4 regions of the Paenibacillus sp. G2S3 genome follow, and region 4 is predicted to be linked to each of the others. Evidence: riboswitches for the same ligand, from Rfam matches in the RefSeq annotation. Region 4 holds a riboswitch; each other region holds the start of a gene.

Region 1 (4,217 bases), 390 kb from region 4:
GTAAACTCTCGTGGTGTGACGGGCGGTGTGTACAAGACCCGGGAACGTATTCACCGCGGCATGCTGATCCGCGATTACTAGCAATTCCGACTTCATGCAGGCGAGTTGCAGCCTGCAATCCGAACTGAGACCGGCTTTGATGGGATTGGCTTCACCTCGCGGCTTCGCTTCCCGTTGTACCGGCCATTGTAGTACGTGTGTAGCCCAGGTCATAAGGGGCATGATGATTTGACGTCATCCCCACCTTCCTCCGGTTTGTCACCGGCAGTCACTCTAGAGTGCCCAACATTACTTGCTGGCAACTAAAGTTAAGGGTTGCGCTCGTTGCGGGACTTAACCCAACATCTCACGACACGAGCTGACGACAACCATGCACCACCTGTCTCCTCTGTCCCGAAGGCCGCTGCTATCTCTAGCAGATTCAGAGGGATGTCAAGACCTGGTAAGGTTCTTCGCGTTGCTTCGAATTAAACCACATACTCCACTGCTTGTGCGGGTCCCCGTCAATTCCTTTGAGTTTCAGTCTTGCGACCGTACTCCCCAGGCGGAGTGCTTACTGTGTTAACTTCGGCACCAAGGGTATCGAAACCCCTAACACCTAGCACTCATCGTTTACGGCGTGGACTACCAGGGTATCTAATCCTGTTTGCTCCCCACGCTTTCGCGCCTCAGCGTCAGTTACAGCCCAGAAAGTCGCCTTCGCCACTGGTGTTCCTCCACATATCTACGCATTTCACCGCTACACGTGGAATTCCACTTTCCTCTTCTGTACTCAAGTCACCCAGTTTCCAGTGCGACCTTAGGTTGAGCCCAAGGTTTAAACACCAGACTTAAATGACCGCCTGCGCGCGCTTTACGCCCAATAATTCCGGACAACGCTTGCCCCTACGTATTACCGCGGCTGCTGGCACGTAGTTAGCCGGGGCTTTCTTCTCAGGTACCGTCACTCCGATAGCAGTTACTCTACCGGACGTTCTTCCCTGGCAACAGAGCTTTACGATCCGAAAACCTTCATCACTCACGCGGCGTTGCTCCGTCAGACTTTCGTCCATTGCGGAAGATTCCCTACTGCTGCCTCCCGTAGGAGTCTGGGCCGTGTCTCAGTCCCAGTGTGGCCGTTCACCCTCTCAGGTCGGCTACGCATCGTCGCCTTGGTGGGCCGTTACCCCACCAACTAGCTAATGCGCCGCAGGCCCATCCCTCAGTGACAGATTGCTCCGTCTTTGATTCTTCCTTCAGGAGAAAAAAGAAATTATCCGGTATTAGCTACCGTTTCCGGTAGTTATCCCAGTCTAAGGGGCAGGTTGCCTACGTGTTACTCACCCGTCCGCCGCTAAGTTACTTTGAAAGCAAGCTTTCAAAGTAACTCCGCTCGACTTGCATGTATTAGGCACGCCGCCAGCGTTCGTCCTGAGCCAGGATCAAACTCTCCAATTAGTATTGAAAAGAGCGATATGCTCATTTTGAAACATCTGACGAGAAAATTAATTCTCTAATTTTGGATTTCACTTTCGTGATTTCCTACTCACTCGTTGTTCAGTTTTCAAAGATCAAGTTCTCGTTGGCGCCGTTTAATGTCTCAGCAGCAACTCTTATAATATATCATGTTGTTCTCAGTAATGCAAGCTTTATTTTTCGAAAGCCGTTTATGTAACTCTCTCAAACATTGCCTGTACGCTGTCTAACAACGCTTAACTATAATAACCTATCTATTCATAGAAAAGCAACCCCTAATAGAAAAATAAACAACCAGCTTAATTATTAAGCTGGTTGTTTATTTAATAGAGTTATGATTCTAGCTATGCAAATTAATAGTATTTTGCTGCGGTATATTTACTAGAAGCCTTAATAAAATCCGTATCCTTCTTACTCTTCGCTGCCGAAGCATCCACCGTGGTATCAATAGTAACCCATTTTCCATCCATCAATACTTCATTCCATGCATGGTATTGCGTAACGTAGCTAGTGTTTCCCATCACCAATTTAGCAGGCACATCTACACTACGCAGCATTGCGGCAAAAAGGGAAGCATAATCATAGCAGATTCCTTTTTTAGTATTCAAAGTGTTGTTAATGTTCGGAATGTAATCAGTTGTTACGTTATTAGCAAGAGAATAGTCGTATTGTACATTAGCAACTACATAGTTATAGATTGCCTTAACTTTCTCTTCATCTGTTGTTTTGCCTTTTGTAAGCTCTTTGGCCTTAAGGATCGCTTTATCTGAAGAACTCCATTTCACATTCTGTACGGAGCCCAAATATACGGAATTCGAGTCACTCATGGTTACATCTACTACTTCGGAATATAACGCTTTGTATTTATTACCGGTTGTGTTCTCAAGAACAGAAACCTTATAAGTACCATTACCTTGTTGTAAAGGGAAGTCCTCAGCTTGTCCAGAAGCATATAAGTTATATGTATAGCTGCTGTTGTCTTTAGTGATCATGAGTTTGATTCTTTTATCTTTCGGAATATCATAGTTAATCCCAATAACACCTTGAGCCACTTTCGATGTAATCAACCAGCCCGCATCTACACTTGCGGCTTGAGCTGTGCTTACCGGAACCGCAGTAATCAGTACGAACAGCGCGACCATCATAAAATAAACCTTTTTCACGGATAAAACCCCTTTCGGTAGCTGGCTGCCATCCTTTCGGGAAGGCCCTTTAGCTTTGCGTCCCTACCTTTCGATAGGTTTGCCGTTATCGTATAAGCTCTATCTGTCCTAATTTCACTAGACAAATTAATAGAATCCATTTAAAACAAACAAAAAAAGCCTCTTCATTCGGTAACTGGCTGCCATCCTTTCGGGAAGGCCCTTTAGCTTTGCGTCCCTACCTTTCGATAGGTTTGCCGTTTATCGTGTTTAGCTTTTATAGTCTTATACTACCATATTTATCCTCTTAAACAAGAACAAAATTGCTAGATTTGCTATTATTTTATAGTTATTTCTCTGTATTTAAATTCTCTTGTCATTTCTCATCTGTTATTAGAAAAGTTTGGCATGAACAATCAAGCGATGTGTAGGATCTACTAGTGGGTCACACGTAATTAGAGTAAGAATTTTATCCTTGTTATTCCCGTCTAGAACAGACACATCACTAGGAAGTACAACAGAAATATCATAAACCTCGTAATTATAAGTCTGATCGCTAGTCTTTACCGTAATCGTATCCCCAATAACAACCTCATTCAATCTGTTAAACAATCTGCCCGCAGTTCTAGCTCTATGTGCAGCTATTGCGGCGTTCCCTATTTCTCCAATTGGAGTCGTTTCTTTCATATGGGCCGCAGCATGCTTCATATTCGCTTTAGTAGCCCCTTCTAATACAGGCAGCTTCAGATCGATCTTATCGATCTGAATTAATGCGATGACTTTGCCACCCACTTCAATTTCCGGTTCTGGCTTTTCTGTTTCTTGCGGCTGTGCTTGTGCATCTAGAGCTGATTCCTCCGCTAGTAGCTGAGTGACCTCGGCATATCTGCTCTTCAGATCAGGTGGTGGAGTACTTTCACTGGTCCTCAGTTCAGCCGATTCTAATAGCTTATCCTGCTGCCAGTCGTTATACCATTCGTTAGCTTTTGGATAGAGCATGATAAGGATCCCAGCCAGTATGAGCACATACGAGAATTTACGCATGATTTTCACCTCCGTGGATTGGTTCTACTGAACTTTAGAATACCCATTTCCGACTTCCGAAGAAGTTAATGATCACCGTCACAAACGTTACTAGTACCTTAGAGATCAACACTTGAATGCCTAGTTTGTCAGTCAACAGATGCATTAGCAACAGCGATATTCCTAGCACTACCAGGTTCAGTACGATAAACTTCAACAACTGCGTCTTATCAAAACCCTCTTTATTGCCACGATCACGATCCTTGAAGGTTACTTTTTTATTCAAAATAAAGCTGTTCGCTGTTCCTGCACTATAAGAAATCACCTGTGCTAACGCATATACCATCCCAAGTGAGTTCAGTAATGTGAAAATTACGAAATCAATGAGGGTATTTACCAGACCTACAGCATTAAATTTGAGAAACTGTATGAATGCAGTCCGAAAGTTCTTATCTGACATCTTTGTAATCCTTCCGGCGATCTACTTCTTCTTCGTTACGATATCCTATAGTCTCACTGACAATATACAACGGTCTATCCTTAGACTCGTCATAAATCCGTCCGATATACTCTCCGATTACACCTAACAGCATCAGA
Region 2 (4,217 bases), 1.3 Mb from region 4:
AAGATAAGCATAGTCACTCGTTACCGTAACCTGTGTGGTCTTGGTTTCTGTAACCCCTTCGTTCTTCACTTCATATACCACTTCGTAGTCACCTTTTTGCGTTACATCGACGGTATTCGCTTTCAGGGTGACATTAGCAGTAATATCATTCCCTTGATAGTTAGTCGCTTTTACATAGTTCATCGGATCAAAGGGTTGATTTAGCTTTAACGTAATTTGATCTTCAACAGACAGCGCTGGCTTAAAGGCTTTAACCTGTACTGGCTTCAGTGGGTTCAGCTTCTTATCATAGCCAACAATCTTGTACGTATAATTGATGCTGCTGTCTACACTCTTGTCCACGAACTGATCAGTGCCTGTAAACCCTACTAACTTATCGTCTCTATACACTTCATATCCTAAGAAATCTTTCTTAAGATCCTTATTCATACTGAAGCTTAAGGTGTTTGATTTAGCAGTAGCGTTAGGCGTGATATTAACCTTAATCGCAACATTCTTATCTGCTATTCCTGTTCCCTCATAATGAACCACTGAATTGTTTAAATACCATAGCTTTTTCGGTGCTGGGTATTTAGCTAATTTCTCTTTCGTTTCAGGATTCACAGTGAAGCCATGTCTGGCAAAATAGCTACTTAAGTCTAACCCCAGCACTTCAGAGGAGAACTCCACCAAATACTGCTGCTTGGAATTGTCACCGTTCGGAAGGGAGACCTTCCGCTCGCGGTACATCCTTGTCAATTCTGTCCAGTATCCCGGATGCGCCAACTCCAACTGCCAATAGGCTCCCAGCTGAGCAAATAAGCCCTGCTGATTCATAACCACTTTATTTTCTTGGATCACATATTTATAAATATCACTTTCAAAAGGAATACGAGTATCCATCGAGTCCGCATGGACTGACATCAGCATAGACACCATATTATTGGTTACTTCGCCATATTCTCGTTCACCCATAGCCAAGCGATGCCCAATTTCATGATTCAATCCCCAGCCTGGATAGACTTTGTTAAAATCACCTAACATTGTCCCCACGGTTCCAAGTTGGATCCCTGTATGATCTCCCGCTGCATACATCGCACCATAAGGCTGCATCAATCGAATATTCTCACGAATTAGCTTGGCATCATGAATCACACTACTGCCATCCAAGCCATAGAAGTCAAAGATCGTCTTCATCCAAGTATCATAGCCGGTTACGGTGCCCAGCGGATCATTTCCTTCTGTAATAAACTTGTTATAAGCTTCTGTCGCAGTTCCTGTGAAAATAACATGCTCGCTGACCATTTCCACCACATCGATGAGCTTGCGATCTTGAACATTCGGATGCGCAGCTTTATCTTCATCTAATTTTTGCTTGTAGGTGGTTAGGAAGGCTTTAAATTGTTCAGGATCCATGGTCTTGGTCATCATAGGGATCTTTGTGAACCCTTCGAATCGGATCAGTGGTGCCTTCCCTTGTTCCTCAGCTGTATAGGGATTGACGATATACACTGTACCGCCCTTAGTCACTTCATGTGCATAATAACTATTCGTCGCAAATTCAGGAACGGTTATTGTGTTTTTACCTGGACGCAATTTCACGCTGCTAGCCCAAACGTTCCAAGCCGCCTCTTGTTGGGAAAATACTAAAGAAGGCAATTTATCGCTCGAAGCAGCATCTACATACACATTGATCGTATCTCCAGGCATTGCAACGAGCCCCGTAGGCTGGTTGTTCGTACCGAAACCAATTCTCAGGTTTTCTTGCGCATGCTTTTTCATATCACCACGTTGTTCGGCCTCAATAATGGTGCCTTCGGTTTGAACCTCTCCATTCACTAGCTTCTTAGCCAAATCCAAAGAATCTTTAAGGATGGGATAGAGCGGATGTACTTTTGCCGCTTCTTCTAATTGATTGATCGCTTCGACGCTATTATAAGCAGGAACAACCGCACTCATCGTTCCATCTGTAAACAAGCTTTTCATCTTAGCGGATACGGTATCCTCTTTATAAAAAGAAAATTCAGCCGCACTCGCCCAATCTTGGTTAGCTTTTTTGAAGACAAATTTAAGTCTCTTGAAGGCTGTGGGTGCAAACTGAATCTCTACAACGTCACCTGCTCCGCCTTTATATTCTCCAGAGGATACTAGCGTATAATCTCCTGCATCCGTAGTTGAGCCATAAATATCAAATTCCTGAGCAAACCCCTTCCCCTTTGCACTGGATTGTCTTGCAGCGTATACGATTCTATTTAATTCAGTGGACTCATTGAAAACAAAGACAACCTCATTCGTGAACGTTGAACTGTTCGGTTTGCCCGTTTCCCAATGCGTACTCATATCGCCATCAATAGCCTTAGCTATAGGTGAACCTGAGTAGTTGCCACCGTTATTTGTGATGGACTTAATATTCGCAGGATTCATTCTAAAAACATCATTATAAGCGCTTAGGATAGCCTTGCCGTACAGATCAAACGGAATAACTGACGCATTGCTTAATAGCTCAGCCTTGCTTTGTACTACAGTCTTCACTACACTTACCTTGCTTACATCACTTGCTAAAGCATAACCTGCCTCACTCGAAAAACTGGCTAACATGGCTGCCGATGTAGCGATCGCAATCATTTTTTTCATCTTTTCTACCCCCCAGATGTATTATGAATCTCTTCCAAGCCTAAAATGGGCACAAAAAAAACTACCCCAAAAGAGTAGCTTGATTGCGTATAAAGTCGCCTAAAAATTAAGACTTAATTTTTATTAAACCTTAACAAGCATAAACGCCTTCGGCGTCCTTATAAGGACGATAAGGGTTTAAGCGAGAAATATAAGAGATTAAGTATAGGTGCATAACTTAACCTTTCTTATATTTTAACAAAAAGCGTTACACACTCTTTGGCAGCTGGCTGACAATAGTTATGATAACCTTAGTCCCTATAGCTTTGCGTCCCTACATTTCCATAGGTTTGCCTATGAAGTTTCGAATACATTACAAAGAGTAACATAACGCCACATCTGATCGCATGATTAATTGGTATGAAATCCGAATAGGTAATTGCAATTAATTTTTCTATCGTGATAGATATTATTTATTAACTATCCCAGACTACGAGTGATACTTTTGGACTGGTTAGCCTTTTAATCTCCCGATCCAAACAAACGCCGGAACCAATTCCACACATCGCCCGTGATGGGAATTAACCCGAAGCCATGCTCGCCAACTGCGATTAGACCATATGCCCATTGGCCAATAGCTACTGCTCCCCCAGCAATCCGTCCTATGGCTACCGCCCCAAATGCCGTATCACCTATGGCGACAGCTCCCAACGCTTTTTCGGCTATTGCGATCGCTCCTACAGCCACTCCTGCAATCGCAATTGCTCCCACGGCGAAGCCAAGCCAGCTAAGTGCTATTGCCCCGATGGCTAACCACATCCCCAGTGATATTGCACCCACAGACAGAACACCGACGCTTACCGCACCTATGGATATCAGGCCAACAGCTATATCTCCAATGGCAATTAATCCAACGGCCGTCTTCACTTGTGGTTTGCTTCCGTGACCAAACCCCTGACCAGAGTATCGACCTAAATTGCTACGAATGCTTACGACTGGAAATGAAGGAGACGGCCACTGATAATCAATTTCTCGCCCATCTAACCCTCTCGAATCCGCCCAGCGTGTGATGTATTTATGCCAATTCATATCCATCCCGTCCCCCTTCTCAATTACCTAAATTGTACAGCCCTGGGGTTCACCTGTAATCAGACTCTGACCTGAAATCATCTCATCCTCTAGACGGAGATATACTCATTAGGATCACTGTTTGGGAATAGGGTCAGGCTTTCCAAATAAATATCCCTGAAACAACTGATAACCACTCTGCTTAAGCCATTCAAAATCCTCTCTAAACTCCACACCTTCTGCTAAGGGAACAGATTGGATCTCTAAAGCCTTTTCTAAAAATTGTTTAGCTATTTTCTGTTTGTTCGGATCGCTGGACACACCCTGAACATATTTCATATCCAGCTTCATGTAATGGGGTTTAAGCTCCAATAACATCTCGATCGTGCTGAAGCCTTCGCCAACATCATCTAAAGCGTATTCAAATCCCCGATCCTTGTAATATGTCAAAATCGATTTCAAATGAGCGAGATCATCGACTTTCTCCGTCTCAACAACTTCAAAGACAAAAAGAGAGGGATCGACGCCTAATTGATTGGCCAATTCAACCGTTGATC
Region 3 (4,217 bases), 3.1 Mb from region 4:
TAAGTGCTTCAGGGATACCCATTTTAGCTGAACGCGGGCGTGAAGGTGGCTGGATGCTTACAGAAGGGTACCGTACCTCCCTAACGGGCATGAAGCCACAAGAGATTGGTTCGCTGCTTCTGTCCGCTGACTCCTCAATAATGAAGGATCTGGGAATACAGGATGACTTCTCTTCAGCTGTTCTCAAACTGGAGGCGGCTTCCTCACATCGAACTAGCAACCCAGCAAATTACCTTAGCGAGCGCATTCATATTGACGGTGCCAGTTGGCATCCTTCCGATGAGACATATCCATTCCTTTCTGTCCTGCAGGGAGCTCTTTGGGATGACCGCAAAGTAAAAATCACTTATCTTAGGAACGACGAGACTAAGGTCCGTATGATTGAACCTCTTGGATTAGTTGCAAAACGAGGAGTATGGTATGTTGTGGCCAAAAGCGAGAATGAGCTACGGACCTTTCGTGTGTCCAGATTAGTTAACGTTGAGGAAACCCATGAATGGTTCAACAGGCCTAACAATTTTGATTTAAAGCGTTACTGGGAAGAGTCCACCACGGCCTTTAAAGCAGCGCTGCCAAAGTACCCGGCAAAACTAAGGGTTAGAGCTTCTGTGTTAAAAGAATTGCAGCGGGAAAGATTTGTCACTCTCCATTTGCTAGAACCATCTAGAGATGCAGAGTGGGTGAACGTAGATGCTGAATTTAATACGATCGAATCGGCCTGCCGAATCACCCTATCCTTTAGTCCCTCAGTTATTGTTCTTGCACCACAAGAACTTTTAGAGATGGTAAGGTCTGCTATCGCAACAATTCACGCTATATATGAGGATTTTTGACAATAATTCTAAAGAACTACTATTTAATGATGATTTATGTCAGTTCTTACTATAGACCAATCACCTTTAAATCCCATATAATAACACCAATACATAATATTAATAAGGAGGACATTATACCAATGAACTGGATGCATAAACTTCCGTTAAAACAAAGAATTGTTGCCGGATGTTACCTCGTTGCCGCATTATTTGCTATTCCTGTTTTAGTTACTTTTATGATCTTAGGCAACATTATTTTGGGTATTGTTCTAGTAGTTGTTCTAGCTGCCTTAACTTTTCCCGTTGCCCGCTTTATCGAGAGAACGCTTACATCTTCTTTTGATGACATCGCGAATGTGTCTCATAGTATTTCAAAAGGGGATTTTACTAGTAGGGCCGATGAGAACGGGTCTATGGGGGATGTAAGTCGTTCCTTTAATACTATGATTGACAAGCTCAAGAAGATTCTGACAGAAGCTTCGCAAATTACTCGCCAAGTCATGGATGCAAGCCGCGGAATCGAAGATAAGAATCAGAATTTGAAAATTGTCATGGCACAGGTAGCCTCTTCATCCAACGAGCTAGCTCTGGGTGCAAATGAAATATCTACAGATATCGCTGAAATGACAGAATCTATTAAAGATATTGAGAATAAGGTATCCAATTATACGAACTCAACGAAAGAAATGAACAGACGTTCAATACATACATTAGAACTAGTTGAACAAGGACGACAATCCGTTGATACTCAAGCTGAAGGCATGCGTAAAAATATTCAGGCTACTCAAAAAGTAGCGGATACTATCGAAGCCCTTTCTCATAACGCTCGAGGAATTACGATGATCACCAAAACCATCACAGAGATCGCAGAGCAGACCAACCTCTTATCGCTGAATGCTTCCATCGAAGCAGCACGTGCCGGAGAACATGGTCGAGGATTTGCTGTAGTCGCACAGGAGGTTCGTAAGCTTGCTGAGGAATCAACGGCTTCAACGAAGGAAGTCTTCGGTTTAGTTCGGAGCATTGAAACTGATATTAAACAAGCGATTGACAATATCGCTATCAACGAAGAAGTCGTACAGGTACAGAATGAGATGATCACTCAATCTGCTCATATCTTTGCTCAAATTGTGCAAAGTGTGCAATATATTACTGAACAGATTTCTTCCTTCTCTTCTGAAAGTGATCTGATGTTAGAAAGTGCCTTGAAAATTTCAAGTGCAATAGAGAATATCTCTGCGATCACGCAGCAAACCGCTGCCGGCACCGAAGAAGTATCGGCCGCTATGAATGAACAAATTAATGCCCTGCAGTCCGTCGCAGAAGAAACTGAGAAAATGACTCAGGCTGTATTCAATCTACAGAAAACGATCCACATTTTCAAATTTTAAGTAAATAACAAATCGTATAAACAAATCCAAAAACTGCCCCTAAGTTTTTTCTTAGGAGCAGTTTTTTTATATTTATTATTTCATAGGTTGGACAAGAATTTCGTCAAAATTCGAGTTAATTTGCAAGAATATATTGACAAAGTATCTCTAGGAATATATTGTAAAGGAAAATTCTTCTTATAAATTTTAAAATTAATATTGGCAAAATCTTCGAAAGAGGATGACGCAAAACCATGGATCTACAGCCTCATTTTAATCTGAGGCCATGACAGCCAGGTTGCTGAAAACCAAGACGACTGGACTATTGTTCAGTCTCTATGGCGATTTATGCTTCCAACCTGTGCCCTATTTCAGAGCACAGGTTTTCTAATGTTTAATTTCAAAATAACAATCAACTTGTGAGGTGTATTTTTTTGAAGACAGTCGCAGATTACATGTCGGAAGCACTACGGAACCTAGGTGTTACCCATTCCTTTGGTATTATTGGCAAATCCATTTGTCCTATCGTTCTTAAAATGGTAGATTACGGTATTGAATTTATTCCTGGGAGACATGAGTCCAGTTCCGGCTTCGAAGCAGCTGGGTATGCGCTGAAAACTGGAAAACTAGGTGTAGCATTTGGTACTTCAGGTCCTGGTGGAACAAACCTATTAACTGCAGCAGCACATGCTAAGGCTAACAACCTACCTGTCCTATTTATTACTGGCCATCAATCTATCAAAGAGCTTGGTATTCCCCAATGTCAGGACTCTACCTCTTTTCTAGCTGATTTAGCTGATATGTTTAGACCTGCCACCTTATATAGCAAGCTTATTGAACGTGGAGATCACTTTAGCACAATCTTTAATCATGCCATATCCATTGCTTTGAGCGGTAATCGTGGTCCAGTTCACCTTTGTATTCCCTTTGATGTGCAAACGGAATTGCTAGAGGAATGTAATATTGTAATCCCTGAACGCGAATCACTTGTTAGCCACGCTAATATCGACCGTGTACTTGATGCTATAAATAACTCAAAGAATCCAATCATTATCGCTGGTAAAGGCGTTAACCGTTCAGGAGCACATAGTGAGCTAATTCAATTAGCGGAAACATTTAATATTCCTGTAGTTACATCTCCAGGTGGTAAAGGGGCTATAACTTGGGATCATCCACTCTATCACGGTCCAATTGGAGTAGGCGGTTGTTCCCATGGGGATGACTTGCTGAATCAAAGTGATCTATTTATCGTTCTCGGCTCACGTTTAAGTGATATGACTATTTGTAATCTTAAAAGGGAAAATCATCCTGCAACATTAATTCAGTTTGATAGCGATCCGACTTTTGTCGGAAAAATATTGTTCTCTAAAACGATTCCTGTGACTGGAGATCTACGCGACAATCTAGTTTGCTATCTTAATAACATTGACACGAACAACATCACAAAACGCGAAGCACCAACAAATCCCGGTTATACCGAAGAGCTTCCGATTTTACCAAACCTTTCACTTGCATCGGTCTTGAGTACGATGAGTGATTTGATTCCCTATAACAGCACAGTCTTTGTTGATGATGGTAGCCACGGTTTCCATGCTGCCAAATGGTACAAGGTTAAGAAACCTGGCAGTTTTGTTTTCGATGCTTACTTTGCTTGTATGGGTAATTCCATCGGGATGGCGATTGGTGCAAAGGTTGCTGCTCCAGAAGAAACGATCTTCTGTATTACAGGAGACGGCTGCTTTATGATGCTAGGGGCAGAGATTAACGCTGCTGTCTGCAAGAATATTCCTGTCATATTCATTGTTGTTAATAATAAACAGCTAGATATGGCTCTAAAAGGTATGGAAAAAACTACAGGACGTATTGACGGAACGATCTACGAAGTCCCTATGGACGCTGCGAAATTCGCAGAATCACTAGGTGCTACGGGTTACAAATGTGAGACAGCGGAGGAGTTCGAAACAGCCATCAAGGACGCTGTTGCAATCAACCGTGTTGCCGTCATTGAACTGTTAACAGACCGTGATGAGGT
Region 4 (4,217 bases):
ATTTCATGGTAAGGTCGCCATAAGACTGGAACTCCGGCATCACGCAGCTGTCCCAAATAGCCAGCGATCTCGTCTAGATCAGAGATTAGACTCTTATACTGAGCCGTCCCAGGCGTAACATAAGCATTAAACTTCTCTTGACTGAGACTTCTGTTTACATTGGACCATTCCGGAGAAGTCCCCGGCAAACTCTGATGGAAGGTCATGGCTACTATGCCACCCTCTTGATGCCACTCAATTGCACTGTCTATAACAGCTTGTCGCTGTTCTGCGATCGTCCCTTCGGGTTGATTATTAATTGCACCCAATTCATAACCATGTAGAACGGCATTTTGTCCCGATGTATTCTTCAGCTTATGAACCAGTTCATCTGGACTTTCTAGATAATCATGCTGGCCAGACAGGATTCCTTTACCACGTAGATTCACCAAATTACTCAGCAGCTGCTTGGCTTCTTCGGAAGCTGATGGATTGCTTGGTATAGCCGGAGGAAGAGAGGAAGAAACACTCATAGCCTTCGGAAGACTCTTAACCTCTCCCCAAGGCAGCAAGGAAAAAATAATAAACACCGGTAATATAGTAAACAACAATCTGTTTTGCTTATAATATTTACGCAAATAAATCCTCCTTTCGGTAGCTGTACTGCCTCCACAGGTGCTAAATAAACATACCTGTTATCGGACAATCGTCTTCTGACCTAATGAGGACTATAGCTTAGTAGCTCTGCAATAACGCAGAGCCACTAAGGATCGACCTTTAATTTTCATCAATCAGGAGACATCCGGAAGATAAAGTGCACTTGCTGGAACTGTCTCTTTAGCTTGACTAGCACTTTCCCACATCAAGCGGACTCTCGCATCACCTTCATTTTCGTAATACTCCACCTTAATATCGTATAGCTGACCAGCCTTCAGCGTTATATTACCCTTACGCTCAGTACCACTTTGCTTAGTCCAACTATCAATCACGGATTGCCCATTCACCCACACACGGATGCCATCATCTGAGGTAGTGTAAAATGTATATTGCTCATCATATAATGGCTTAATTTTACCGCTCCAACGTATGGAGAAACGATCAATCCCGAGGGCGGCATCCGGCGAGCCTTGCCGCCAATTGAAATCGATCATTGCATCAGTTCTAGTAAGAGCTGCTGCTCCCGATAGCTGTATGTTGTTGTAATATTCTCCTGTAAGCCCCTTCGCAAGAGGAATTGCTGCCTCACCCTCTTCTTCGGGAGGTGCCGGCGCTGGTGCAGCGCTAGGTGTCGGTACCAGACTAGTATTTAATTTATCTCTAGTTAGGGTATAGTTGCTATTCATAAATGTTTTGATTGTATCTGCACTGTTATTCTCGTAAAGCATTTTTCCCCAGCTCATCATATACGTCCATTTACTTTGTGATTGCTGAAGCTTCTCCAGATTAGGCATTTCACCATTCTCCCCGATCGCAATCGGTTTGCCTGCGGCTAGACTCAACAAACTGTCATAGTATTTTTGCTGATAATCATTTTCGTATATATCTGCTGCCAGAATATCTACTTTATCCGCTCCTGGATAAGTCAACGCATAAGGATCTGACCAAACATTGGGAGCATTCGGACTCCATACCCATAATAAATTATTTAATTTATGAACGTTAACAAAACGGTCATAAATAATATTCCAAAGTTTAGAAAAGTTATTTTTCTTCCCCCACCAGAACCAGTTCCCGTTCATTTCATGATAGGGTCTCCAAAGCACCGGAACGTTGGCATCACGCAAGCTTTTTAGGGAGACTGCCACCTTATCAAGTTCAGCGATCAGACTGTTATATTGCTTGGTACCCGGTGTAACGTAACTATCGAACTCACCTTGACTAAGCGTTTTTTTTACATTATCCCAGTCATAAGAGGTGCCCGGCAGGTTAGCATGAAAAGTCATAGCTACGATTCCGCCCGCTTTATTCCAGTTGATGGCGCTGTTCACCACATTTTGACGTTGCCAGGCCATGGTTCCTTCTGACTGACCGCTGATCGCGCCCAGTTCATAACCGTGAAGAGCGGCATTTTGTCCGCTAGTTCCCTTCAGCATATTGTTAATTTCATCTGGACTTTCTAAATAGTCATGTTGACCAGCAATAATACCTTTTCCTGAGATCGAGTAAAAATAGTTAAGCAGCTTTACGGCTTCAGGTGAGGCTCCTGGGGTAACTGGTGCTCCAGAATTTGAAGCAGCTATGACAACAGACGGCGAAATTCCAACAGTAAGCGGAAGTGCAGTCAGAAACAAGACGAGTGACAGAAATGCGCCAAATAATCGATACGTACGGTAAGCTTTCAAAATAATCTCCCTTTCGGTAGCCAGGCTGCCACTCTTTCGAAGGCCCTATAGCTTTGCGTCCCTACCTTTCGATAGGTTTGCCTTTTCAATTTAAGAGAAATAATCTCTCTTACCGTAAGTATCGACGACAATTAATGATATATTTAGTGTTTTTATGACTTTTTTTGATAATTGAGTCAATTTACCTGTTTCAAGAAATTTTGAATTGGTTAAATAGATAGGTTAGACCTATGAAATGAATTGTTGTAGTTCTATATCATTCCAGTCTAAAGTAATACGTATGTTATCTTCTTCTACTAATTCAGACCCCGTCTGTACCTCTATAAACTCAACATCCGTCAAAGCAAGGATCGCGTGCTTCGTTCCTTCCGGTATACGTACCACGTCCCCAGCCTTCACATTATGTTTTTTCTCATTCAGCACAATACTTGCTTCGCCGCTAACGATTGTCCAAATTTCACTACGCTTGCGATGTAATTGATAGCTGATATTATTCCCCTCGGATATAAAAATCCGTTTGGTCAGCACTTCATTGCCTTCATCATATTTCACATAATCAATAACTTTGTAATGGCCCCAGCGGCGTTCCTCGTACATCGGTCTTTGTTCAAAGGTCTTCAGCACTTCTTTAATCCGTGGGCTCTCAGCTTTATGGGTAACTAGAATCCCATCCGGGCTAGCCGCAATGATCAGATCCTTCGCACCAATTACCGTAATCGGAATATCCAGCTCATTAATCAAGCAAGTCCCCTCAGAATCCGCCGTTACAAAACCTTTTCCTACATGCTTGCTGCTCATTTCCTCTGTCAGCGTATTCCACGTTCCAAGATCCTTCCAGAATCCATCATACGGCTGTACTACAATATGTTCTTCTTTCTCCACCACTTCATAATCAAAGCTGATGGAAGACAATAGCTTATACTGCTTCTGCAATTCTTCATATCCTAAAGGCAACCCTTTACGCTGCAAAATATCTAACAAGTACCCTAAGCGGAAGGCAAACACTCCACAATTCCACAATGCATTTTGCTCGATGAGCTGTTCTGCTTGTATACGGTCTGGTTTCTCTTGAAAGTGACTCACCTTCATAAAACCATTTCCCCCCGCCTCATCGGTGGTAGGAATAATATATCCGTATTTCTCTGAGGCATGTTCAGGAACAACACCCATTAGTGCCAGATTTGCTCCACTTTCCAGCATGGTCCCCTCAAGCATAGCTATGGTATCAAAAAAGGATGCTTCTACATAAGGGTCAACAGGCAATATTGCTACCGTCTCCGCTGGAGAAACACCTGCCACTGAATAAAGATAGGTAGCTGTTAAGGCGATAGCCGGAAAAGTATCCCGACGCTCCGGTTCAACGATAATCGGCACATGACTTCCCAGTTGGCTTTGTATCATTTCTACTTGGCCGCGGCCGGTGGCCAGATAAGATGATTCTGCCATCCCCGCTTCCTCCAGCTGTCTCCAGACACGTTGTACCATGGATTCTGGTTCACCTTGAGGGCTTTCAAGTACCTTTAGAAATTGCTTTGAACGTGAGTCGTTGGACAACGGCCATAACCGTTTACCTGAACCGCCTGATAGAAGTACCATTTTCATAGATGAACCCTCCTCAATTTATGGAAATCGAGCATAATTAAATTGTTATCAAAACGTATAGCTTCCGCTTAGCCTTAATTCGAGCGGATGCATTAAAAAAATTTGTTAGGTAGAAACCACTCCAAGGGATTTTGGACTTCCGATCGCTGTTATCCTCAGATTTCCTGATTGAACCGCTTCTCGCGGTAGAAATCCGAGGATAAAGGCGAACACTCCGTTTCTACAGTTCCAAATTCCCTTTCCGTTCTTTACCTAACCAACTTCCTCTAAATGCTTGAACCGTACTGCACCGGG

Evidence for each region. Region 4 has a riboswitch for cyclic di-GMP ahead of QNH28_RS04825 (glycosyl hydrolase). Riboswitches for the same ligand answer to the same signal wherever they lie in the genome.
Region 1: another riboswitch for cyclic di-GMP. It lies ahead of QNH28_RS03185 (transglutaminase-like domain-containing protein); the one in region 4 lies ahead of QNH28_RS04825 (glycosyl hydrolase).
Region 2: another riboswitch for cyclic di-GMP. It lies ahead of QNH28_RS28790 (NPCBM/NEW2 domain-containing protein); the one in region 4 lies ahead of QNH28_RS04825 (glycosyl hydrolase).
Region 3: another riboswitch for cyclic di-GMP. It lies ahead of QNH28_RS20555 (thiamine pyrophosphate-binding protein); the one in region 4 lies ahead of QNH28_RS04825 (glycosyl hydrolase).

What each region holds. Positions count from the first base shown of each region.
Region 1 is NZ_CP126095.1:706,526-710,742, reverse strand. Features, by position in the region: rRNA gene QNH28_RS03190 (16S ribosomal RNA) at 1-1,437, opposite strand, end outside; gene QNH28_RS03185 (transglutaminase-like domain-containing protein) at 1,809-2,618, opposite strand; cyclic di-GMP riboswitch class I at 2,632-2,712, opposite strand; cyclic di-GMP riboswitch class I at 2,786-2,866, opposite strand; gene QNH28_RS03180 (class D sortase) at 2,991-3,641, opposite strand; gene QNH28_RS03175 (GtrA family protein) at 3,676-4,080, opposite strand; gene QNH28_RS03170 (glycosyltransferase family 2 protein) at 4,070-4,217, opposite strand, start outside.
Region 2 is NZ_CP126095.1:6,513,744-6,517,960, forward strand. Features, by position in the region: gene QNH28_RS28790 (NPCBM/NEW2 domain-containing protein) at 1-2,613, opposite strand, end outside; cyclic di-GMP riboswitch class I at 2,871-2,957, opposite strand; gene QNH28_RS28795 (hypothetical protein) at 3,115-3,681, opposite strand; gene QNH28_RS28800 (EAL domain-containing protein) at 3,796-4,217, opposite strand, start outside.
Region 3 is NZ_CP126095.1:4,668,868-4,673,084, forward strand. Features, by position in the region: gene QNH28_RS20545 (helix-turn-helix transcriptional regulator) at 1-833, shown strand, start outside; gene QNH28_RS20550 (methyl-accepting chemotaxis protein) at 956-2,206, shown strand; cyclic di-GMP riboswitch class I at 2,397-2,491, shown strand; gene QNH28_RS20555 (thiamine pyrophosphate-binding protein) at 2,620-4,217, shown strand, end outside.
Region 4 is NZ_CP126095.1:1,100,186-1,104,402, reverse strand. Features, by position in the region: gene QNH28_RS04830 (glycosyl hydrolase) at 1-617, opposite strand, end outside; gene QNH28_RS04825 (glycosyl hydrolase) at 771-2,321, opposite strand; cyclic di-GMP riboswitch class I at 2,334-2,413, opposite strand; gene QNH28_RS04820 (sugar phosphate nucleotidyltransferase) at 2,550-3,923, opposite strand.